One region of the Leclercia pneumoniae genome, then DNA from elsewhere that is predicted to be linked to it. Evidence: predicted binding sites of a transcription regulator. Region 1 holds the regulator's gene; the other holds the start of a gene.
The links. The regulator Fur, encoded in region 1, represses iron uptake genes when iron is present. The targets are predictions, from matches to a motif close to ATAATAATGAGAACNACTATCAA.
Positions count from the first base shown of each region.

Region 2: a site for Fur is predicted at 3,110-3,132, ahead of fhuF (siderophore-iron reductase FhuF). Genes of this name have one in related genera too.

Region 1 covers NZ_CP071383.1:1,228,851-1,240,604, reverse strand. The annotation lists gene kdpD (two-component system sensor histidine kinase KdpD) at 1-746, shown strand, start outside; gene kdpE (two-component system response regulator KdpE) at 743-1,420, shown strand; gene pgm (phosphoglucomutase (alpha-D-glucose-1,6-bisphosphate-dependent)) at 1,485-3,125, opposite strand; gene seqA (replication initiation negative regulator SeqA) at 3,150-3,692, opposite strand; gene ybfF (esterase) at 3,876-4,649, shown strand; gene ybfE (LexA regulated protein) at 4,791-5,078, shown strand; gene fldA (flavodoxin FldA) at 5,234-5,764, shown strand; gene fur (ferric iron uptake transcriptional regulator) at 6,056-6,502, shown strand; gene chiQ (ChiQ/YbfN family lipoprotein) at 6,613-6,942, opposite strand; gene chiP (chitoporin ChiP) at 6,975-8,375, opposite strand; gene glnS (glutamine--tRNA ligase) at 8,817-10,484, opposite strand; gene nagE (N-acetylglucosamine-specific PTS transporter subunit IIBC) at 10,654-11,754, opposite strand, start outside.
Region 2 covers NZ_CP071383.1:575,994-587,747, reverse strand. The annotation lists gene yjjG (pyrimidine 5'-nucleotidase) at 1-392, opposite strand, end outside; gene rimI (ribosomal protein S18-alanine N-acetyltransferase) at 409-852, opposite strand; gene JZ655_RS02770 (DNA polymerase III subunit psi) at 821-1,234, opposite strand; gene rsmC (16S rRNA (guanine(1207)-N(2))-methyltransferase RsmC) at 1,336-2,364, shown strand; tRNA gene JZ655_RS02760 (tRNA-Leu) at 2,512-2,597, shown strand; tRNA gene JZ655_RS02755 (tRNA-Leu) at 2,631-2,716, shown strand; tRNA gene JZ655_RS02750 (tRNA-Leu) at 2,750-2,835, shown strand; gene JZ655_RS02745 (DUF1435 domain-containing protein) at 2,864-3,094, opposite strand; gene fhuF (siderophore-iron reductase FhuF) at 3,246-4,034, shown strand; gene JZ655_RS02735 (PTS sugar transporter subunit IIC) at 4,349-5,692, opposite strand; gene JZ655_RS02730 (YbaK/EbsC family protein) at 6,022-6,480, shown strand; gene bglJ (DNA-binding transcriptional activator BglJ) at 6,513-7,148, opposite strand; gene JZ655_RS02720 (helix-turn-helix transcriptional regulator) at 7,145-7,879, opposite strand; gene JZ655_RS02715 (threonine/serine exporter family protein) at 8,245-9,021, shown strand; gene JZ655_RS02710 (threonine/serine exporter) at 9,012-9,485, shown strand; gene JZ655_RS02705 (TetR/AcrR family transcriptional regulator) at 9,551-10,192, shown strand; gene JZ655_RS02700 (MarR family winged helix-turn-helix transcriptional regulator) at 10,234-10,686, shown strand; gene JZ655_RS02695 (organic hydroperoxide resistance protein) at 10,769-11,197, shown strand; gene dnaT (primosomal protein DnaT) at 11,305-11,754, shown strand, end outside.

The DNA.
Region 1 (11,754 bases):
CCACCAGCGAAGAGCAGGCAAGGCTTGCCAGCGAGCGGGAGAGTATTCGTAATTCACTGCTCGCCGCCCTGTCGCACGATCTCCGCACGCCGCTGACGGTGCTGTTTGGCCAGTCAGAAATTCTGACCCTCGACCTGGCGGCTGAGGGGTCGCCGCATGCTACGCAGGCCAGTGAGATCCGCCAGCATGTCCTGAATACCACCCGACTGGTCAACAATCTGCTGGATATGGCGCGCATCCAGTCTGGCGGCTTTAACCTGAAAAAAGAGTGGCTGACGCTGGAAGAGGTAGTCGGCAGCGCCCTGAAAACGCTGGAGCCGGGCTCGGGTGGGCGGCATATCGCGCTGGATCTGCCTGAGCCCCTGGCGCTGATCCACGTCGATGGCCCGCTGTTTGAACGGGTCCTCATCAATCTGCTGGAGAATGCGGTGAAATATGCCGGCCCGAAAGCCGATATCGGTATTCAGGCCCGGACAGCCGAAAACCGGTTTACGCTGACGGTGTGGGATAACGGACCGGGCATTCCTGACGGGCAAGAGCGCGCTATCTTTGATAAGTTTGCTCGCGGGAACAAAGAGTCGGCCATTCCTGGCGTCGGGCTGGGGCTGGCTATCTGCCAGGCGATAGTCGAGGTGCATGGCGGGACAATTACGGCGCAAAACCGCCCCGAGGGAGGGGCCCGTTTTTGTGTTACACTCCCGCTCGAACCGCCCCCTGAACTCAATGACTTACCCGAGGATATGTGATTAACGTCCTGATAATCGAAGACGAACTGGCTATCAGCCGCTTTCTGCGCACCGCTCTGGAAGCCGACGGTCTGCGCGTCTACGAAGCGGGAACACTGCAGCGCGGTCTGCTGGAAGCGGCGACGCGCAAACCCGATCTGGTGATCCTCGATCTCGGCCTGCCGGATGGCGACGGTCTGGATTTTATTCGCGACGTGCGCCAGTGGAGCCAGATGCCGATTATCGTCTTGTCGGCGCGGGTAGAAGAGGATGACAAGATTGCCGCGCTGGATGCCGGTGCAGACGATTATCTCAGCAAGCCGTTCGGCATTGGCGAACTGCAGGCGCGCCTGCGTGTGGCGCTGCGTCGTCATGGGAGTACGGCCTCTCCAGATCCCGTTTATCGCTTCTCGGATATCACCGTTGATCTGGCGGCGCGCCGTATTGTGCGTGGCGTAGAGGAGATCCACCTCACCCCTATTGAATTTCGCCTGCTGGCGATACTGCTTAACAATCATGGCAAGGTGCTGACCCAGCGCCAGCTGCTGAATCAGGTCTGGGGGCCGAACGCGGTAGAGCACAGCCACTACCTGCGCATTTATATGGGCCACTTGCGCCAGAAGCTGGAAGCCGATCCCGCGCGCCCGCGCCATCTGTTAACTGAAACCGGGGTCGGGTATCGCTTTTTGCTCTGATCGCAGGCCATAAAAAAACCCGGTGGCGCGACCGCCTACCGGGTATGTTTTCCGCCTTCCGCTATCAGGCGTTTTTCAGCACTTCGCTCACGATCTCTACCGCTTCTTTCTCAATCAGCTTACGGTGTTCGTCGCCGAGGAAGCTTTCGCAGTAAATTTTATACGCATCTTCCGTGCCGGACGGACGCGCCGCGAACCAGCCGTTTTCCGTCATCACCTTCAGGCCGCCAATAGAGGCGCCGTTGCCCGGGGCCGCAGTCAGACGGGCGGTGATCGGGTCACCCGCCAGGGTATCTGCGCTCACCTGCTCCGGAGAGAGTTTAGAGAGCGCCGCTTTCTGGGCAGAGGTTGCGCTCGCCTGGATGCGGTTATAGCTCGGTGCGCCAAAGCGTGCCGCCAGTTCGTTATAGTGCTCCTGCGGGTTTTTACCGGTAACCGCGGTAATTTCGGCAGCCAGCAGGCACATGATGATGCCGTCTTTATCGGTCGACCACGGGGTGCCATCGAAACGCAGGAAAGAGGCCCCTGCGCTCTCTTCGCCACCGAAGCCGAAGCTACCGTCATGCAGACCATCCACGAACCATTTGAAGCCTACCGGAACTTCGACCAGGTTGCGGCCGAGGTCGTTCACCACCCGGTCGATCATGGCGGAGGAGACCAGCGTCTTACCAACGGCGACCTCTTTGCCCCACTGTGGACGGTGCTGGAACAGGTAGTTAATCGCCACCGCCAGGTAGTGGTTCGGATTCATCAGCCCAGCCGGGGTGACGATGCCGTGGCGGTCATAATCCGGGTCGTTAGCGAAGGCCAGAGCGAACTTGTCGCGCAGCGCCAGCAGCCCCGCCATCGCACACTCCGATGAGCAGTCCATACGGATTGCGCCGTCTTTATCCAGGTGCATAAAGCGGAAGGTTTGATCGACCTGATCGTTAACCAGGGTCAGATCCAGCTTGTAAAACTCGGCGATACGTTTCCAGTATTCAATACCGGAGCCGCCGAGCGGATCGACGCCCAGCTTCAGGCCCGCTTTCTGGATAGCCGCCATATCGAGGATATCCGCCAGCCCTTCAACGAAGGGTTGCACCAGATCCTGCTCTTTCACGTGGCCAGAGGCCATCGCCGCGTCCAGAGAGATACGCTTCACGCCTTTCAGACCATCGGCCAGCAGCGCGTTAGCACGATCTTCCACCACTTTGGTGACGTTGGTGTCAGCCGGGCCACCATTAGGTGGGTTATATTTGATACCGCCATCTTCCGGCGGGTTATGCGACGGGGTGATGACGATACCATCGGCCTGCGCCCCGCCCTTTTTGTTATGCACCAGAATGGCGTTGGAGACGGCAGGGGTCGGCGTATAGCCGTTATTTTCCTGCACGATCACGTCTACGCCGTTGGCAGCCAGCACCTCCAGCACGGAGATAAATGCGGGCTCAGAGAGCGCATGGGTGTCTTTACCCACGTAGCATGGACCGGTTACACCATTTTTGGCGCGCTCTTCCGCGATGGCCTGGGCAATGGCCAGAATGTGTGGTTCGTTAAAACTGTGGCGCGCCGCGCTGCCGCGGTGACCAGACGTACCAAACTTCACTGCGTGTTCTGCGTTGCCCACCTGAGGCTTCAGCACATAGTACTGAGATGTCAGTTGAGCGACGTTAATCAAATCGCTTTGTTGTGCAGGCTGACCCGCACGAGTGTGATTTGCCATTGCCTGATCCTTCCAATGCAAGGGTTAGATTGTACCGCAAACCTTATCAGTCAATTCCGCCGGGAACTGCATGGACTGCATGATATGTTCGATCATGCTGCGCTTGCGTCCCGTGTTGGTATTGGTGATGACCCAGTACGGCGTACCAGGAACATGTTTGGGCTTAGTTTGATTGCCATTCTGCAACAGGGTCTGCTCGTCGCCCGCGAAGTAGACGCGGGTGCGGCCATGCAGAGATTCTGTTGCGTCAGCGAATGCCTTGTTATCCAGTGAATACAGTGTAGACAGCACCAGCATAAAGCGGTTGACGGCTTTCTTTTGTTCCGCGTATTCGTCCGAGAGCAGGAGCTCGCGCATCGCGCGCACTCTGTCTTTTGCCGGGGTATTCGGCTTTTCTTGCGCAGGCGCAGAAGGCAGGCGCACTTCTTTGGTGGCCGGAGCGGCAGACAGGGTGGCATTAGAAACTTTCAGCATGCGCCGTAAAATGTCGGACGCGCTCTCGCCGATATGCCGGGTCTGGCTGGCAATATAGTGATAGAGCTCGTCATCAACTTCGATTGTTTTCATCTTAATCCAGTGCGATATCTTATCTGAATACAAGTCGTTGGGAGTATAAGGTCTAAACCCAACAGCGGATAGCGTCAAACCTGAGTGGCGGCAAAAGTCAGATTAAACTGTTTCCTTGCAGCCGGGCGGCAGAATGGTCAACATAATACCCTAACCTGACATCCGTAAAAAAAGAACTTTGCCATGAAATTAAATACCCGAGCGCAATCTGCACAATCGCCGCACAATAATTCTCCCGTTGTTCTGGTTCACGGTCTGTTTGGTAGCCTGGATAACCTGGGCGTGCTGGCGCGGGATTTAGTCACCGATCACGATATCCTGCAGGTGGATATGCGTAACCACGGTCAGTCGCCTCGTTCCTCTGAAATGACCTACGCCGCGATGGCTCAGGATCTGCTGGACACGCTGGATGCGCACAACATTGAGAAAGCCGTATTGATTGGCCACTCGATGGGCGGCAAAGCGGTGATGGCGCTGACGGCGCTGGCCCCGGAACGCATTGCGGGGCTGGTGGTCATTGATGTGGCGCCGGTTAATTATCAAGTACGTCGTCATGATGAGATCTTTGCTGCTATCAATGCGGTCACGGACGCAGCGGTGACGACACGCCAGCAGGCCGCTGCGATTATGCGCCAGCATCTCGATGAAGAGGGGGTGGTGCAGTTCTTGCTGAAATCCTTTATTGATGGCGCCTGGCGCTTCGATGTTGCTGTGTTGTGGGATCAATATGCCAATATTGTGGGCTGGCAGACCGTTCCGGTCTGGCCGCATCCGACGCTCTTTATTTGCGGTGGCAACTCACCTTACGTTACCGAGGCTTACCGTGAAGCACTTCTGGCGCAATTCCCTCAGGCCCGGGCGCATGTCATTGCGGGGGCAGGACACTGGGTTCATGCTGAAAAACCTGATGCCGTGCTACGTGCCATCCGTCGTTACCTCGCTGAAGGCGAGAATTGATTAAAAAATTGATTAAAAAGAAAGCGACCGGTCGTCTGGGGGCGACCAGTCGTTGGCGTGCTGTTTTCGGTGATGTATGATGGCGCGCTTATCGCCCGGGCTTTAGCAGGGCGTCTTTGTTTCCCCCGAAGTCTCAAAATCATGGCCAAAGAACAAACGGACCGCACGACACTAGATCTGTTCGCGAATGAGCGTCGCCCGGGACGACCGAAAACCAATCCGCTTTCGCGCGATGAACAGCTGCGCATCAATAAGCGCAACCAACTTAAACGCGATAAAAGTCGTGGGCTTAAACGCGTCGAGTTAAAATTGAACGCTGACGCCGTAGATGCCCTGAACGAACTGGCCGCGGCCCGGGAGATGAGCCGTAGCGAACTTATCGAAGAGATGCTGATGCTGCAGCTGGAACAGCTGCACGGCAAAGCCTAAGTCAGAAAAATCCCCTTCTTCTTGTTTTCATGTAGCACAGAGTGCAGTCCTGCGCGATAGCAGTTTCCGCAGGCTTCTCTGTTCTGCTATGATTGCCCTTATCCGTGGACAATTTGCGCCACCATACTATTAAGTTTCAAGAGGTTATTTTACTCATGGCTATCATCGGCATTTTTTTCGGCAGCGACACCGGTAACACGGAAAACATCGCAAAAAACATTCAAAAACAGTTGGGTAAAGACGTTGCCGATGTTCATGACATAGCTAAAAGCAGCAAAGAAGATCTGGAAGGCTACGATATTCTGCTGCTGGGCATCCCGACCTGGTACTACGGCGAAGCGCAGTGTGACTGGGATGACTTCTTCCCGTCCCTCGAAGAGGTAGACTTCACCGGTAAGCTGGTTGCCCTCTTCGGCTGTGGGGATCAGGAAGACTACGCAGAGTACTTCTGCGATGCCCTGGGTACGATTCGCGACATCATCGAACCACGCGGCGCCGTGATCGTGGGTCACTGGCCAACGGCGGGCTATCACTTCGAAGCCTCTAAAGGTCTGGCGGATGATAATAACTTTGTGGGCCTGGCCATCGATGAAGATCGTCAGCCAGAGCTGACCGCAGAGCGCGTTGATAAATGGGTTAAGCAGATTCGTGAAGAGCTGCAGCTCGACGCCATTATCAATGCCTGATTGCAATACAGCGCAGCGATGACGCTGCGCTGTATTGATAGGTAATATCAATCAAAATAATTGCTACAAATTTTTAACTTTTGCTTTCATACCTGTACAATGATCCAGGTCAAACGGGGTAGCTTGATAACAACTTTGTTGGCAGCACCACGTTTTTATAAGCATACTTTGCTTGAGGCTTGCAGTTTTCATTTAAGCATGGCAGTTCTATAATGAGACGCATTATCTCAACTGCATTTTCTGTCACTTCTCTGTTTGAAGTGAATCGTTTAGCAACAGGACAGATTCCGCATGACTGACAACAATACCGCATTAAAGAAGGCCGGGCTGAAAGTCACGCTTCCTCGTCTTAAAATTTTGGAAGTACTTCAGGAACCGGTAAACCATCATGTCAGTGCGGAAGACTTATATAAACGTCTTATCGACATGGGCGAAGAGATTGGTCTGGCTACCGTTTATCGTGTTCTGAACCAGTTTGATGACGCCGGCATTGTAACCCGTCACAATTTCGAAGGCGGCAAGTCTGTTTTCGAACTGACTCAGCAGCACCATCACGATCACCTGATTTGCCTGGATTGCGGCAAAGTGATCGAATTCAGTGATGATTCCATCGAATTACGTCAGCGCGAAATCGCCGCTCGTCATGGCATTCGTCTGACCAACCACAGCCTCTACCTGTATGGTCACTGTGCTGAAGGCGATTGCCGCGAAGACGATCACGCGCACGACGCCCGTTAATCACTTCTCGTACTCTGAGCCAACCTGACGGTTGGCTTTTTTTTGCCCATCAGAAGGCAAAAAAAACCGGTGCCGCAGATGAATGCGCCACCGGGTATGATAACAACCACTTACTGTGCGTTGTTGTTACGTATTTCCTGCCAGATTTTATCGCAGCGTTTTGCCACTTCCTGATCGTTACCTGTTTTACGCGCCTGTATACAGGCCTGATAATCCATTACGCGAACGTTCTCCTGCGTAGCAAACTGTTCATGTGCTTTCTCTTTCCTTAGCACGTTCAGCACGCTCTGGCAGGCCTCCAGTTTTTCCGGGGAGCCTTGCGCCGTATTAATACAGGCGCTGTAAGCCTCTTTCAGGCGTGAATCCTCTTTCTGTGCCGGAGAGTGGGCGCAAGCCGCCAGCCCCGAGGCCAGCACGGCCACAAGAACCATTTTTTTCAACATACTCTTTGCTCCAGTCTGCGCGATGCGCATCAGAAAATGGTGAACGGTGCGATAACCATAAACTTCACGTCACGCTCATCCTGGAAGATGTTGCCATAGCCACCAGCGTAGCTCGGAATGTCGGAGTGGTTGTCGTACTGGGTGAAGTGCAGCTTAAACATGGTGCCTTTCGCACGCCCATCCTGCAGGGTATAAATCGCGTCCAGACTGTAAGCAGACTCTTTCAGACGGTAGTTAGGATCGTAATAGGCGTCTGGGGTCGCCATATCGCCCGGTTTTACATCCCAGGCGTAAGCATAAGATGCTCCCACCGCCCAGCCTGGCAGGTTCCAGTTTTTCAGATCATACATAGCGCCAAAGAAGATTGCTTTTTCGCCATCGGCGTTGAAGTCAGAACGGTTATCCCACCATACGTCCAGTCGACCATTAGAGGAGGCGTAGGTTGGCGTCATACGTTGCAGGAAGTAACCCTGCTGCCCGTCGGCCTTCACATAGGTCCCTTCGAGGCGTAAATCCACCTGCCCTACCTTGTAGCCGAAGGTAAGCGCCTGCAGCCATGCGGTGCCATCATAAATATCGTTAACGCTGCCGTCGCTGACTTTATCGCGCGTACCGTAGAACTGATAAGTGGTGGTCAGTGGGCCGCCGATAATATCCAGTTTGTAGCTGGCTTTGGCGAAGTACTGATCGATATAGCCTTCCGCCTGGCCAAATGCCGCTTCCAGCACCAGGTTATTTTTGAAGTCATATTTCGCGCCGAAGGAGTGAAGATAATCCACTTTGGTGGTTTTATCATTTTGATAAAACTTATCCATTTCGATGTGCCACGGCGATTTATATTCGTTCGTCCACATGTAAGAGAAGCTCAACGCACCGGCATCACCGTAATCAAAGTTGGCTCCGGCCTCGGCACCCTGATAGGTACCGGGCATAAAACTCCAGTGCGGGGCTAATAGTGTCTGACCGGTTGGCTGAATATAACCGCCACGCGCCCAGACCGGGCCATATTTAAATTTCGCCGCGGCTTTATAGAGGCTGATCCCGCTCTTATCGCCGGACCAGTCTTCAGAATAGGCTTTATTACTTTTTGAGAAGGCAATTTCGTTTGGATGGGCGCTGTCGCCATTCTCTGCCATTTCAATAGCGGTGAACGCTGCAATATCCAGACCAAACATATCGGCCGCATAACCCGACTGGAAATCGAGATTGGCGTTCCAGGTCGAATGAGAAAGGTTGGTTTTATATTTATCCGCATCGGTAACATCTTTACGGTCGCGCTCGCGCTGCCAGTAATAGATGCCGCCCGTCAGAGTAGAGTCATCGATAAAACCGGCGGCCTGCACCTGAGGGGCGACCACAAAACCTGACATGGCTGTGATACCGGCGATAGCCAGCGACAGCGCACTACGTTTGCCATTAAACGTACGCATAATGTATTCCTCATTGACGATTTAAAAACGCCTTAAGCGGCGTAAAAATAAAAAAGACCTGCGGTCACGGTGGCTGGAAATATCCCCGAAATTGCCACCGCCTTTAGACTATTTTTCGCGACGCGAATTATCAATGCTTTTAAGAGAGGAAAATGCAGGATTATGACGAAGTGCACATAATCAGTAGTGTTTTGAAACATTCAACAGAAGCCAGATATTTTCATAATAAATTCAAGTAAAAATCGATAGTTAAGAATAATTATTATCTTTAATCTTTCTAAAAGTACATTTTTTAGGGAATGAGTAAGTTTATTTTATAAAAAAAGTAGCAGCTCATTGACCACTAATTTCGCGAGGGGTTAAAGCGGCTAATAAATAAAATCCTGATCGATAAGCAAAAAAAAACGCCGCAGAAGCGGCGTTTGTTTGTGGTTGACCTGATTACTCGCCGATTTTGGCCCAGGTATCACGCAGCCCCACGGTACGGTTAAAGACCAAATGGTCTGCCGTTGCGTAGCGGCTGTCGAGGCAGAAGTAACCTTCACGCTCGAACTGGTAGGCTTTGCCAGCTTCAGCATTCGCCAGAGAAGGCTCCGCATAACCCTGTCTGATGACCAGCGATTCCGGGTTGATGGTTGCCAGGAAGTCATCCGCAGCGCCTGGGTTAGGTACGCTGAACAGACGGTCATAAAGGCGAATTTCTACCGGCAGTGCATGAGCAGCGCTCACCCAGTGGATAACACCCTTCACTTTACGGCCATCGGCAGGATCCTTGCTCAGGGTCTCTGCATCGTAGCTGCAGTAAATGGTGGTAATGGTACCCTGTTCGTCTTTCTCAACGCGTTCTGCTTTGATTACGTAGGCGTTACGCAGGCGCACTTCTTTACCCAGCACCAGGCGTTTGTACTGCTTGTTCGCTTCTTCACGGAAATCTGCACGATCGATCCAGATCTCAGCGCTGAACGGCACATCACGGCTGCCCATCTCAGGTTTGTTTGGATGGTTAGGCATGGTGACCTGCTCGCTCTCACCCTGCGGGTAGTTTTCGATCACCAGCTTCACGGGATCGATAACGGCCATTGCGCGCGGTGCGTTGTCGTTAAGATCTTCACGAATACAGGACTCCAGAGAGGCCATCTCAATGGTGTTGTCCTGCTTAGTTACCCCAATGCGTTTACAGAATTCGCGAATAGAAGCCGCGGTATAACCACGACGACGTAGACCGGAAATGGTCGGCATACGTGGGTCATCCCAGCCTTCAACATGCTTGTCGGTAACCAGCAGGTTCAGTTTACGCTTGGACATCACGGTGTATTCCAGATTCAGACGAGAGAACTCGTACTGACGCGGATGCACAGGGATGGTGATGTTATCCAGCACCCAGTCATACAGACGACGGTTGTCCTGGAACTCCAGCGTACACAGGGAGTGCGTAATACCTTCCAGCGCATCGCTGATGCAGTGGGTGAAGTCGTACATCGGGTAGATGCACCACTTGTTCCCGGTCTGGTGGTGTTCCGCGAACTTAATGCGGTACAGCACCGGGTCACGCATGACGATAAACGGCGAGGCCATATCGATTTTGGCACGCAGACAGGCTTTACCCTCTTCGAAGCCACCGGCGCGCATTTTTTCAAACAGGGCCAGGTTCTCTTCCACGCTACGATCGCGGAACGGGCTGTTTTTACCCGGAGCGGTCAGGGAGCCACGGTATTCGCGGATTTCGTCAGCAGAGAGTTCGTCAACGTAGGCGAGGCCTTTATTGATCAGCTCAACCGCGTAGGCGTAAAGCTGATCAAAATAGTTAGAGGAGTAGCAGATGTCGCCAGACCAGTTGAAGCCCAACCATTGTACGTCGTTCTTAATGGATTCTACGTACTCGATATCTTCTTTCGCCGGGTTGGTGTCATCGAAACGCAGATTGCATTGACCCTGATAGTCTTGCGCGATGCCAAAGTTCAGGCAGATAGATTTCGCATGACCAATATGCAGGTAGCCGTTCGGCTCCGGCGGGAAACGGGTGTGAACAGTGGTGTGCTTACCAGTAGCCAGATCTTCATCAATGATCTGACGAATAAAGTTACTCGGGCGGGCTTCAGCCTCACTCATCGTGGATTCCTCAAAGCGTAAACGACATATAACGGCGTATGATCTTATAAGCTGGTCGCAGTGACAACCTCTAAAAACGCCCTGGATGTAAATAATGGGGGCGAGTGCTGCAAAAAAAAGCGGCGGGGATATCCCCGCCGCTCAGGCATCAACGCTAACTCAGGAGCACTTACTTGCCTTTAATTTCATACAGTGGGGTTTGACCGGCAACCACCTGACCCTGCGCCTGAATAACCAGACCGCTGAAGTCGTCGATGTTGCTACAAACCACCGGGCTGATCATCGAGCGTGCGTTGGCGTTCAGGAAATCCAGATCCATTTCCAGAATCGGCTGGCCTGCAACCACTTCAGCCCCCTCTTCGACCAGGCGAGTGAAGCCCTGGCCGCCCAGCGCAACGGTATCAATACCCATGTGGACAACGATTTCCGCGCCTTTATCGGTTTCGAGGCAGAACGCGTGGTTGGTATTAAAGATTTTCACCACGGTACCGGCTGCTGGAGAAACCACGGTTTTTTCAGTGGGTTTCACGGCAACGCCGTCGCCTACCGCTTTGCTGGCAAAGGCTTCGTCAGGCACCTGCTCCAGCGCTACCACTTCGCCGGTAACCGGAGAGACCAGCGCCGCGATGGTGACGGCGTTAGGTACAGCCTGCGGTTTTGCAACCGGTGCGGCTGTTGGCGCCGGCGCGGTTTCTGCCGCTGCTACCGGGCCTGTGGTTTTCATCGCGTTAGCAATTTTCTCAGCCACAAAGCCAACGATAATCTGCACGCTGGTTTTGTTCAGGCGAATAACGCCAGAGGCACCCAGACGTTTTGCCAGCGCTTCATTCACCAGCGAGGAGTCTTTCACGTTCAGGCGCAGACGGGTGATGCAGGCATCGATACCGGTCAGGTTGTCAGAACCGCCGACTGCGGCGATGTACTGACGCGCCAGACCTGCAACGTCCTGGTCTTTATCTGCGCTAACATTCACATCTTCACCATCTGCTTCGCTACCGGCAACGGCCAGCTCACGGCCCGGCGTCATCAGATTGAATTTGGTGATAGTGAAACGGAACACCACGTAGTAGATAGCGAAGAACACCAGACCCTGCAGGATCAGCATGTACCAGTGAACCGCCAGCGGGTTACGGGAGGAGAGCACCATATCCACCAGACCGGCACTGAAACCGAAGCCTGCAATCCACTGCATACTGGCAGCGATAAAGACAGAGATACCGGTCAGCACCGCGTGGATCACATACAGTACCGGTGCTACGAACATGAAGGA
Region 2 (11,754 bases), 650 kb from region 1:
GTGCGTTCGAGGCGGATCTGCTGCAGTGCCGTAAAGCCGTTGGTGATAATCCCCAGCTTCGCTTTGCCTTTCAATGAATCCAGCAAAGAGACGGCACCCGGCAGCGGAGCGCAGATTTCAGCCATCGCATTAAGGAAGGCATCATTCAGTACGCCAGGGCTGACGTTCAGGCGGCCGGCCCAGAGGTCAAAACGCTGATGTTGCAGCTGTAACGCAGTGATGGCGCCATTCTGGTAATCGACCCACAAAGGTTTGTTCACCGCCTGGTAATCCTGAAAATCCTCAGCGGTAAAGGTGATGCTGTAATCCAGAAACATCCGCTGTAAGCCGCCAAACGAATCGAAAGTAAACAGCGTTTCGTCGGCATCAAAGAAAATCCAGTCCCAGTTCATTTTACAACCTTTTTAGTTATCCAAGCGGTAGAGCCATGATGATGGCGTCTTCACGTCCTTCTGCAGTGGGGTAATAGTTACGGCGAATCGTCGCCTCGTTGAAGCCTAAGCTTTCATACAGGGCGATGGCGGCGACGTTCGATGCACGTACTTCCAGCCACAGCGTGAATACGTCTCGTGTTTCCAGCTCGCGAATAAGGTGCTCAAGCAGCGCCCTGCCCAGGCCACGGCGCTGAAAAGCAGGATCGACTGCAATGTTAAACAGCGTCGCTTCATCCAGAACAACCTGCGTGATGGCGAAAGCCGCCATAGTGCTATCGACATCCATGCGATAGTTCAGATACCGCTCACCCTGGTTGCTGGCGAAGGTTTTTTCACTCCACGGAAAGGCGTGGGCGCGTTTTTCAATGGCAAACGCCTGCGCTAAATCAGTCGTCGTGAGGGAAGAAATTGTGTTCATGTTCGCCGATTTGTTGCCACAGCGCGCTGAGGGCGGCCGGGTTGGCTTTAAGTTCGTCCAGCGCTGGGGTAGCAAGATTGCTGCCGTTAAGCGCCATCGCTTCCGTCACGCCGAGCTGCCAGCTGTTACAGCGACTCCCTTCTGGCAACATCGCCACGCGCTCCGGGGTGAGCTGTAGCACCTCATCGGGCGTCAGCTTCAGGGCGCGAAGGACATCGGTCACGAAAGGCTCGCTCAGCGCGGGCAGGTTATTTGCCACCATCACCAGGCGCACATGCGCAGGGAGGGAGATGGCGATTTCGCCCTGCAATGCCGCCGGGCGGCGCAGCGCCCACTGGGTAATGCCCAGCTGCTGTAATTGCCTGTCTCGTCGGGATGTCATTGCGAAAACTCCTGTCTGTCAGGCGCGCAAATATACCAAACTCGTCGAATCTGCGCCAACAAACAACTATAATCGCCGCCACTGATTATTGAGGAACAACTATGTCTGCATTTACCCCGGCAAGTGAAGTCTTGCTGCGTCACAGTGATGATTTCGAACAAAGCCGTATTCTGTTTGCCGGAGATATGCAGGATGACCTGCCTGCCCGTTTCGATTGTGCCGACAGCCGTGCGCACACTCAGCAGTATCACCACTGGCAGGTTTTAAGCCGTCAGATGGGCGAGCGTGCGCGCTTTAGCCTGGTCGCGGAGCAGAACGATGTGGCTGACTGCGACACCCTGATCTACTACTGGCCAAAAAATAAGCCGGAAGCCCAGTTCCAGTTGATGAACCTGCTCTCACTGCTTCCGGTGGGCTGCGATATCTTCATCGTCGGCGAGAACCGCAGCGGCGTGCGTAGCGCCGAACCGATGCTGGAAGAGTACGTCACGCTGACTAAAATTGACAGCGCCCGTCGTTGCGGCCTCTATCATGGCCGTCTGGACAAAAAACCGGCGTTCGATGCCGAAAAATATTGGGGGGAATACGCCCTCGATACGCTCACCATCAAAACCCTGCCGGGCGTCTTCAGCCGTGACGATCTGGACGTAGGAAGCAAACTGCTGCTTTCAACCCTGACGCCACATACCAAAGGTAAAGTGCTGGACGTGGGCTGTGGTGCAGGGGTGCTCTCCGCGGTGCTTGCCAGCCATTCGCCTAAGGTGCGCTTAACCCTGTGTGACGTGAGCGCGCCGGCCATTGAAGCCAGCCGTGCGACGCTTGCCGCCAATGGTATTGAAGGTGAAGTGTTCGCCAGCAACGTCTTCTCGGACGTGAACGGTCGTTTCGATATGATCATCTCAAACCCGCCTTTCCACGATGGTATCGAAACCAGTCTTGAAGCGGCCCAGACCCTGATTCGTGGAGCGGTGCGCCATCTGAACAGCGGCGGCGAACTGCGCATCGTCGCGAACGCCTTCCTACCTTACCCAAAAATCCTGGATGAAACCTTTGGCTTCCATGAAGTGTTAGCCCAGACCGGCCGGTTTAAAATTTATCGCGCCATCATGACACGCCAGGCGAAAAAATAACGTCTCCTGCCCGGCGTAAGCCGGGCACCGTTAAAGCCCATTTTTGCACCGTTCACGCTGCCCCTACGCATTTTTCTGTTGACGTCCTTCTTAAAACATCTAGAATGCGCCTCCGTGGTTACGATACTTTTAAAGTATCGATGGTTTGCGAAGGTGGCGGAATTGGTAGACGCGCTAGCTTCAGGTGTTAGTGTCCTTAGGATGTGGGGGTTCGAGTCCCCCCCCTCGCACCAACGAGGCGATATCAAAAAAAGTAAGATGACTGTGCGAAGGTGGCGGAATTGGTAGACGCGCTAGCTTCAGGTGTTAGTGTCCTTAGGATGTGGGGGTTCGAGTCCCCCCCCTCGCACCAACGAGGCGATATCAAAAAAAGTAAGATGACTGTGCGAAGGTGGCGGAATTGGTAGACGCGCTAGCTTCAGGTGTTAGTGTCCTTAGGATGTGGGGGTTCGAGTCCCCCCCCTCGCACCAAATCTTACCTTCTCTCTTGCAGTACCCTTCACTTCAGATTCATCATCAGCACCAACATCCCACTGATTAGCGCAACACACGATGGCAGCAACACAAAGTGCCGTAATGTTTTATGCCAGATCATGACCGATGTCAGCAGTAACCCAGTGACGATAATCCCTTTCCAGATCGCCATAGGCAGATCGACAAAGGCCAGCGTGGCGATAATCATCGCCGGCAGTAATATCCCCCACCCACTCCCCAATGCTCTGCTTAACATAGTCTGTCCCGCATACTGATAATGATAACCAATATCATATGGTAATATTTCTCATTTGTCAGCACGGGTGGGAGTAAAATCCCTTGCGATCGGTTTTATCTATAGTTAGGATTGGCAATCATTATCATTTAGATTTTTATCCAGTCCGCTTATGGCCATACAGTCCGCACAAGCCGTTGAAAATATTCTCTGGCGCGCACCTCTCCCCACCGGGAGGTCGGCGCTTGCGGATGCGTTGCATAACACCATCGCCCAGACGCGTGAGCATCTGCTGGAGTTCATTAAACTGGATGAAGCTCCCCCGCACAGCAGTATGACGCTGGCGCAGTGGCGCCGTCCGGTTGAGCTGCAATCGCTGCTGGCCGCCTATTCGGATCACATCTACCGTAATCAACCCAGCCTGACGCGCGAAAACAAGCCGCTCCTCTCTTTGTGGGCGCAGTGGTATGTCGGACTGATGGTGCCGCCGCTGATGTTAGCGCTGCTTGCGCAGGATACGGCGCTGGATGTCTCTCCCGAACATTTCCATGTGGAATTCCATGAAACCGGGCGTGCCGCCTGCTTCTGGATCGACGTCCATGAGGATAAGCAGACGTCGCGGCTTTCAGCTCAGCAGCGAATGGAAGTGTTGATTACACGGGCGCTGGTTCCGGTCATTGAGGCGCTGGAAGAGACCGGACAGATAAACGCGAAACTCATCTGGAGCAATACCGGTTACCTGATCAACTGGTATCTGAATGAGATGAAACCGCTGCTGGGGGAAGAGAAAATTGACGCACTGCGTCACGCCTGTTTCATGGACCGCTCGCTTTCTGATGACAGCGATAACCCCCTTTTCCGCACCGTTGTTCTGCGCGACGGTTTGCTAGTGCGTCGTACATGCTGTCAGCGTAACCGCCTGCCCGATGTGCAGCAGTGCGGCGATTGCACGCTGAAGTAGGTTTTTGCGGGCGGATGCCCTTCCCCACGGCCCCGTAACGAAATCGGTGCTTCGCACTGCGCTCACCTCCCGACCTCCTGCCTGCGGTCGGCTCAACTCGACGTCCCTGTCTCGCTTCGCCTCTGGCCGCCATCCATGGCGTCCAGCCCTTGTCATCCGGTCTCCGGTTCGCCGATTTCAGCGGGGAGTCAACACCCGTGCCCCGGTCAGGCCGCAGAGGAACCGGCATAAAGCAGAGATGCCTTAGTGAACGGAACGATTCCACCGTGCTTAACCGATCGGCATTATAACCTCAGTTGCCGGTTTGCTTTTACCTAAGCCACCTGCTGGCTCTCCTCTTCCGCGCGCTGCGCCTCTTCAGCCTCCTGCGCGAGCAGCTGTTTCTCGTACACCTTGAAGAACGGGTAATAAATAATGGCAGAAACCAGCGCCAGCAGTATCACCAGTACGGCGGCCCTGAAATCCCAGCCCAGTGCCCATGCCGCGCCAACCGGAGCCGGGGCCGTCCAGGGGACCACCGATATCACGCGTCCAATCAGATCCAGTTTCATTGCCGCCCATGCCAGTACCGCATTGACCATAGGTGCCAGCAGGAAGGGGATAAAGAAAACGGGGTTCATTACGATAGGGGTGCCAAAAATCACCGGTTCGTTAATGTTGAAGATGCTTGGCACCACGCTCAAACGCCCAATAGAGCGTAAATGCGCAGACCGGCTACGTAAGTAGCAGAAGACCAGTCCCATGGTTGCGCCCGAGCCGCCAATCACGATAAAGAAGGTCCAGAACGCCTCCATAAAGATGTGCGGCAGCGGTGCGCTCTGTGCCAGCGCCGTCTGGTTCATCCCGAGGTTAGTGAGCCAGAACATCTGCAGCATGCCAGAGACGATGGCAGCCCCATGGATCCCTGCAAACCAGAGCAGGTGCCCAATCAGCACCGCCAGCAGAATGGCAGGCAGCGAATCGGCAGCCGACACCAGCGGTTTGAAGATAGCCATAATGGCCTGCGGGATGAGCATATCGAACTGCGACTGAATAAACAGGCTCAGCGGATAGAGCGTTAACACCACCACCAGGACGGGAATCAGCAGATCGAAGGAGTTTTTGATCATTGGCGGCACCTGGTCAGGCAGGCGAATACCAATGTTGTGCGCTTTCAGGAAACGCATCATCTCCACGCAGTAGATCGCGACAAGGATGGCCGTAAAAATCCCCGTCCCGCCAAGGCTGTCTACCGGCATCGCTCCTTTCGTTTTAGGCGCGGCGATGAGTAAAAACGCCATTAAGGAGAGCATGGCGCACATGAACGGGTCAAGCTGATGCGAGTTAACGTAATGCTTGCCCAGGTTGTAGGCAATGGCCGCGCAGATGTAAATGGACATAATGCCCATGGTCATATCAAACGGGGTCAGGATTTGGCCTTCAAACTGTTTTGCCATATCAAGCCAGGCGCGGGCAAAGCCCCAGGTGGTATCTGGCGAGAATGGCGGATAGGCAAACACCAGCAGGAACGACCCCACAATCATAAACGGCATGGCTGAGATAAAGCCGTCGCGGATGGCCATAACGTGGCGTTGGGCAGAGATACGCCCGGCAACAGGACTGACATAATTTTCGACAAAACGGAATATCAGGTTAAACGCAGCATGGTTGGCAGACATAACGGCTCTCCTGTCACAGGTTCGTTTCGGGCGCCTGCGCGCCGCACGGTGTTCCATAAACCACTTTCACCACCTTGCTGGTTCGTCTACCAGCGGTACTGCTCAAACGGATAGGTTTCATAGTCGACTCTTATTATTGGATACAGGGGGAGTTACCTATTCAGTATTAATCTCTGCATACGGCAACTGCAACCGGTTACTGTAACCGGTTTCCGTGAATGTGAAGGCGATCCAGAAATCACTGATACGGGATTTTTGTTACTTAAGGGATATTTACAGAGCATAATTTGATATGAAAGATTACGCAGACTATTTCGCAGGAGAAAACAATGAGTTTGCAGTCTGTAAGGCAATTTTTTGCCGACAATGCTCCGGACATTGAAGTCATCGAGCTCAGCCAGAGTACCGCTACCGTTGCGCTGGCTGCGGCGGCACACAACGTTGCCCCCGGCCAGATCGCCAAAACCCTTTCACTAAAGGTTAAAAACGAGGTGATTTTAGTGGTGGCAAAAGGTGACGCCCGCCTGGATAACAAAAAATTAAAAGAGGCCTTTGGCGCCAAAGCACGCATGCTCAGCAGCGACGAAGTCGTGACCGTAACCGGCCATCCTGTAGGCGGCGTTTGCCCTTTTGGGCTGGAAAATCCGCTGGCAGTCTACTGCGATGTCTCTCTGCGGGAGTTTGAAGAGGTGTTACCCGCTGCGGGGGCCATTCACAGTGCCGTTCGCATTTCACCGGAGAGAATGGCCACGCTGACGGATGCCACCTGGGTGGATGTCTGTCAGTAAGCAGGGCGCCAGAGAAACCTCTGGCGTCATGTTCAGGAGTGATAAAGCATAAAACTTTGTGGATTACGACGATCCGGCATCGGGAAGTGGCTCAGGATGTCGGCAGCATTCAGCAATCCCATGTCGGAGTGAACACCCAACTTAACCATGGCGTTAAACTTATGTGCGCGAATGGTTTTGATATTGCGATCCAGACGCGTGGCAATCTCCGGGATTGAATATCCGCTGGACATAAATTGCAGAATGGCGCGCTCTGTCGGGCTCAGTAAGCGTCCACGATGCAGGTTCCAGTGATTATGAATACTGTCACTGCTCCGCCGCGTTTCGCTTAACAGCGCACCTAACTGCTCCTGTAACGCTTTGACCGATTCCGATTTAATCACAATACCGTGCAAATGCGACGGGGAGAGATGGTTGATAAGACTGGCCTCTTTGGTATCAGACGCCAGAACAATACGCTGAATATGGCTATGATTGGCGGCCAGCGACTTTAAACATTCCAGACAATAACGGCGCTCATTTCGCGAATCGGAAAGCGAATAGATAAGTGCTGAAAATGGAATAGTCTCAAGTGCTTCATTAAATTGCGCAATATCGCTGAAAATAGAGGGATGATAATTTTTAAGAGTCGGGCTGGAAAACAGATGTTCCAGACCAACGGCACTCATTGTGCACTTTTCGACGATAGCGATAGGTCTCTTAACGGCGCTCTTTTCCATTCGTCCTGTTCTCCATAGGCTGAAAAAAGATTCAGCTCTTTCATTCCCTTGTTACTGTTAATCCACGCGTACATTTCGGCATTACTGCGTAATGACAGTCGCCTCATGGCGCTATTTTTTTGGGCACTGACCGTTTTGTTGCTTTTTTTAAGCAAGGCGGCAATTTGATTTATGCCCCAGCCTTTTCCAAGCAGGCGTAACACCTTGCGTTCAGAGTGAGTCAACATCACCTCATCCCGACTTTCGTCGAGTTCCTCCAGCTCCGGTTTTAGCAGCGTCTGGCTAATGCGTTCTGCACTCTGGCTTCCGCCACGAATGGCGTTAATCACGCCCTCAATGGGCTCGATATCTGAAAGCAATGAACTCTCTGGTCGTAACAGAAGCTCTACCGCACAGGGATAGACCCGGCGTGAAACTAAAAATATCCAGTGAATATCACGGTAATGATTCTGCAAAGAATAATATTCTTCGCAAATTCGACGCGGGTTACGTTGATCCCCGGAGATATCGGCAATAACAACATTCGCCCGACGTAATTGAAGAAGTGTAAGCTCTTCCTGAGAGCGGCAATAGGAAACTTCATAATCAGGCAAATTACGTGAGATAATACAACCTAAGCCCGTTTGCATTACCGGTAATTTACTGATAATAATTGCGTGCTGACAACTTATTGGCGTCATTTTTGTTTTGAGTCCTTTCCTGACGTTGATCAAACGCCGTTATCTTTATCGCATCCTCGATAAAGTAGTGCATCCTGTTTTTATACACCGCAAAAGTCGCTTACAATATCGCACACCCTGCCGAATTTGATAATGTACTATCACTGATCATTTTAAAAAGGTGAAGTTAGAAATTCTAAATATAACAAAAAGCGGAATGGATAGATTAATCATATAAAAATCCAGAATTAATAACGCCATTAATAACGCGAAAAATAAAATACCGATAGCCGAAAGTTTGATCTGCCTCAGCACCGGCGTTACAGCGATGTGTTGTAAAAGTAACCATTACGGGCTTTCAGGCATCACCATCGTCAGGGTAATCCATGCAGGTAGATCAGTCATCGCAGCGCGCAACGACGCGGCTGTGTATTCAGTGCGGTCTGTTTTTATTACAGCACGGTGCGGAAAGCACGCTTGTTGAGGAGTTGTCCACCCGCCTGGGGCTGGCGCTGGGCATGGACAGCGTCGAAAGCGCCATCTCCTCCAATGCCATTGTGCTGACCACCATCAAAGAGGGCCACTGCCTCACCTCTACGCGCAAAAATCACGATCGTGGAATCAACATGCACGTGGTGACCGAGGTACAACATATCGTCATCATGGCCGAGCACAAGCTGCTGGATGGCAAAGATGTTGAAAAGCGCTTTAACCAAATTAAACCGCTCCGCTACCCCCGTTGGCTGGTAGTGCTGATGGTGGGGCTCTCCTGCGCCTGTTTCTGCGTGCTCAATAAAGGCGGCTGGGACGGGGCTGCCATTACCTTTGCCGCCAGCGCGTTGGCGATGTATGTGCGTCAGGTCCTTACCCACCGACAGATTCACCCGCAGATCAACTTCTGCATCACCGCCTTTGTGGCAACAACCGTCTCCGGCCTGCTGCTGCGGCTACCCGGCTTCGCCAGTACACCCACTATCGCGATGGCCGCCAGCGTGCTTCTGCTGGTGCCTGGCTTTCCGCTGATCAACGCCGTGGCCGACATGTTCAAAGGCCATATCAATACCGGCCTTGCCCGTTGGGCAATCGCCAGCTTACTCACGCTTGCCACCTGTATTGGCGTCGTGACGGCCATGACCTTATGGGGACTTCGCGGATGGGCGTAATCACGTTCTTATTGGCGTTAGCGCAGGATATGCTGCTGGCGGCAATTCCGGCTGTCGGCTTTGCCATGGTCTTTAACGTCCCCCAGCGTGCGCTGGCCTGGTGCGCCTTACTGGGGGCTATCGGGCATGGTTCACGAATGGTGATGATGACAGCCGGACTCAATATTGAATGGGCAACCTTTATCGCCGCGATTCTGGTCGGCAGCATTGGCATCCAGTGGTCGCGCTGGTATCTGGCCCATCCGAAGGTGTTTACCGTCGCCGCGGTCATTCCGATGTTTCCCGGCATTTCGGCCTACACGGCGATGATCTCGGCGGTCAAAATTAGCCATCTCGGTTACAGCGAGCCCCAGATGATTATGTTGCTGACAAACTTCCTGAAGGCCTCCTCGATTGTCGGCGCGCTCTCCATTGGCCTGTCGATCCCCGGTTTGTGGTTATATCGAAAACGTCCTCGGGTATGAAATTTGTGTTCCCGGTCGGCCCCAGAGATAATCGCCTGACCCACCCGGCAATAAAAGGAAGCGATGTGGCATACCCTGACAGCGAAGCTGGCGAAATCACTGACGAATCCAGCCTGAAAGACAAAATTTTCCTCAGCGCCATCGCCCTGTTCGCCGAATACGGCCTGAACGGCGCGCGTATGGAGCAGATTGCCGAGAAGGCAGGTACCACCAAGCGCATGGTGGTTTACCATTATAAAAATAAAGAGAATCTCTATTTGCTGGTGCTGGAGTATGTCTATACCCAGATCCGCGCCAGTGAAAGACAGTTGAGCCTCGATGGCATGCCTCCCGTCGAAGCGCTGGCGCATCTGGTGGAGACCACCTTCGATTACCACGCCGATCACCCGGACTATATTCGCATCATCTGCATGGAGAATATGCAGCGTGGCCGCTTTATGCAGCAATCCAGCTATTTGCGGCAGGTCAACCGCAGCGCACTGGAACTGCTGGAGGCCATCCTCACGCGCGGCAAAGCAAAACAGCTGTTTAACCAGAGCGTGGATGCCCGGGATCTGCACCGTTTGATCAGCAGTTTTAGCTTTCATTATGTGGCGAACAGTTACACCTTTACCCTACTCTTTGAAGAGGGGGCAGACGAGCAGGCCCAACGTGAGCACTACCGTAAGATGGCGGTCCAGGTCGCCCTGCGTTATACCTGCCCATAAAATCGCTTGCAATTAAATTGCGCACTATCTATATTGAAGACATGAAAACGACACCCACTGATAACACCGCTGCGCTGTTGCTGGATAACCAGCTCTGTTTCGCCCTCTATTCGGCGAACCTGGCGCTGAACAAGCTCTATCGGCAACTGCTGGCGCCGCTTAATCTCACCTACCCGCAATATCTGGTGATGCTGGTGTTGTGGGAGCAGGATGACATTACCGTGTCGGATATTGGTGAACGTCTCTTTCTGGATTCCGCCACCTTAACGCCGCTGTTAAAGCGTCTTGAGGTTGCGGGCTTAATCGTTCGCCAGCGCTCGCGCCAGGATGAGCGTCAGGTGGCCGTCACCCTTACTGAAGCAGGTACTGACCTGCAACAGCAGGCGCTGGGTATTCCCAATGCCGTAGGCTGCGCAGCCCAGTGTGATGTCGACACGCTATCCGTCCTGAAACAGCAGCTGGAACAATTACGTCATCAGCTTCACCGCGCGTGAAGCTATAGTTTATATGTTTGCCACACGTAACTAAATCGCTCGCTATTAAATAACAAGCAAAACACAAGATAAGGAACCTGCCATGTCTTTAGAAAAAGTTGTCTACACCGCCAAAGCGACCGCTACCGGAGGCCGTGACGGCCGTGCTACCTCTTCCGATGGCGTTCTGGATGTTAAACTGGGCGTACCCAAAGAGATGGGCGGCGCGGGCGGCGAAGCCACCAACCCAGAGCAGCTGTTTGCTGCGGGTTACTCCGCCTGCTTCCTCGGTGCCATGAAGTTTGTTGCGGGTCGTGACAAAATCAGCATGCCGAAAGAGGCCTTTATTGAAGGCGAAGTGGGTATCGGTCCGCTGCCGACCGGTTTCGGGATTGAAGCCAAACTGAACATTCACCTGCCAGGTATGGATCAGGCAGAAGCGAAAAAACTGGTCGATGCGGCCCACATTGTCTGCCCTTACTCCAACGCAACGCGCGGCAACATTGATGTGACTCTCAACATCATCGCGTAATCCGCTGGCTGCCCTTATCCTCTGGATAAGGGCACATTCATCCCCCCTTCTCTCTGTGCTACTATGTGCTGCAATCACGCCCGCAGTAATCCAGTTGAGAAAGTGCTATGTCCTCCAGAATCCTGACAACCCGCGTCACTGGCCTTGATGCCCTCACGCACGATCCTCGTGGCGTGCTGGCCAATGCCGAAGGCGGCGCCATCGCGGTCTTTGTCGATAATGCGCCTGCTTTTTACGCCATTACCCCGGAACGTCTGGCGCAGTTGTTGGAAACCGAAGCGCGGGTTGCCCGCCCGGCCAGCGATGTCACCCTGGATACGCAATTTTTCGAAGAACCTACCAGCGCCCCGGTCGCCGTACCGATGGGCAAATTTGCCATGTATGCCGGCTGGCAGCCGGATCCCGATTTTCAGCGTCAGGCGGCCTTGTGGGGCATTGCCCTCACCCAGCCCGTCACGCCGGAAGAGCTGGCGGCGTTTACAGCTTACTGGCAGGCTGAAGGCAAAGTTTTTCACCATATTCAATGGCAACAAAAACTGGCGCGCAGCGTACAGATC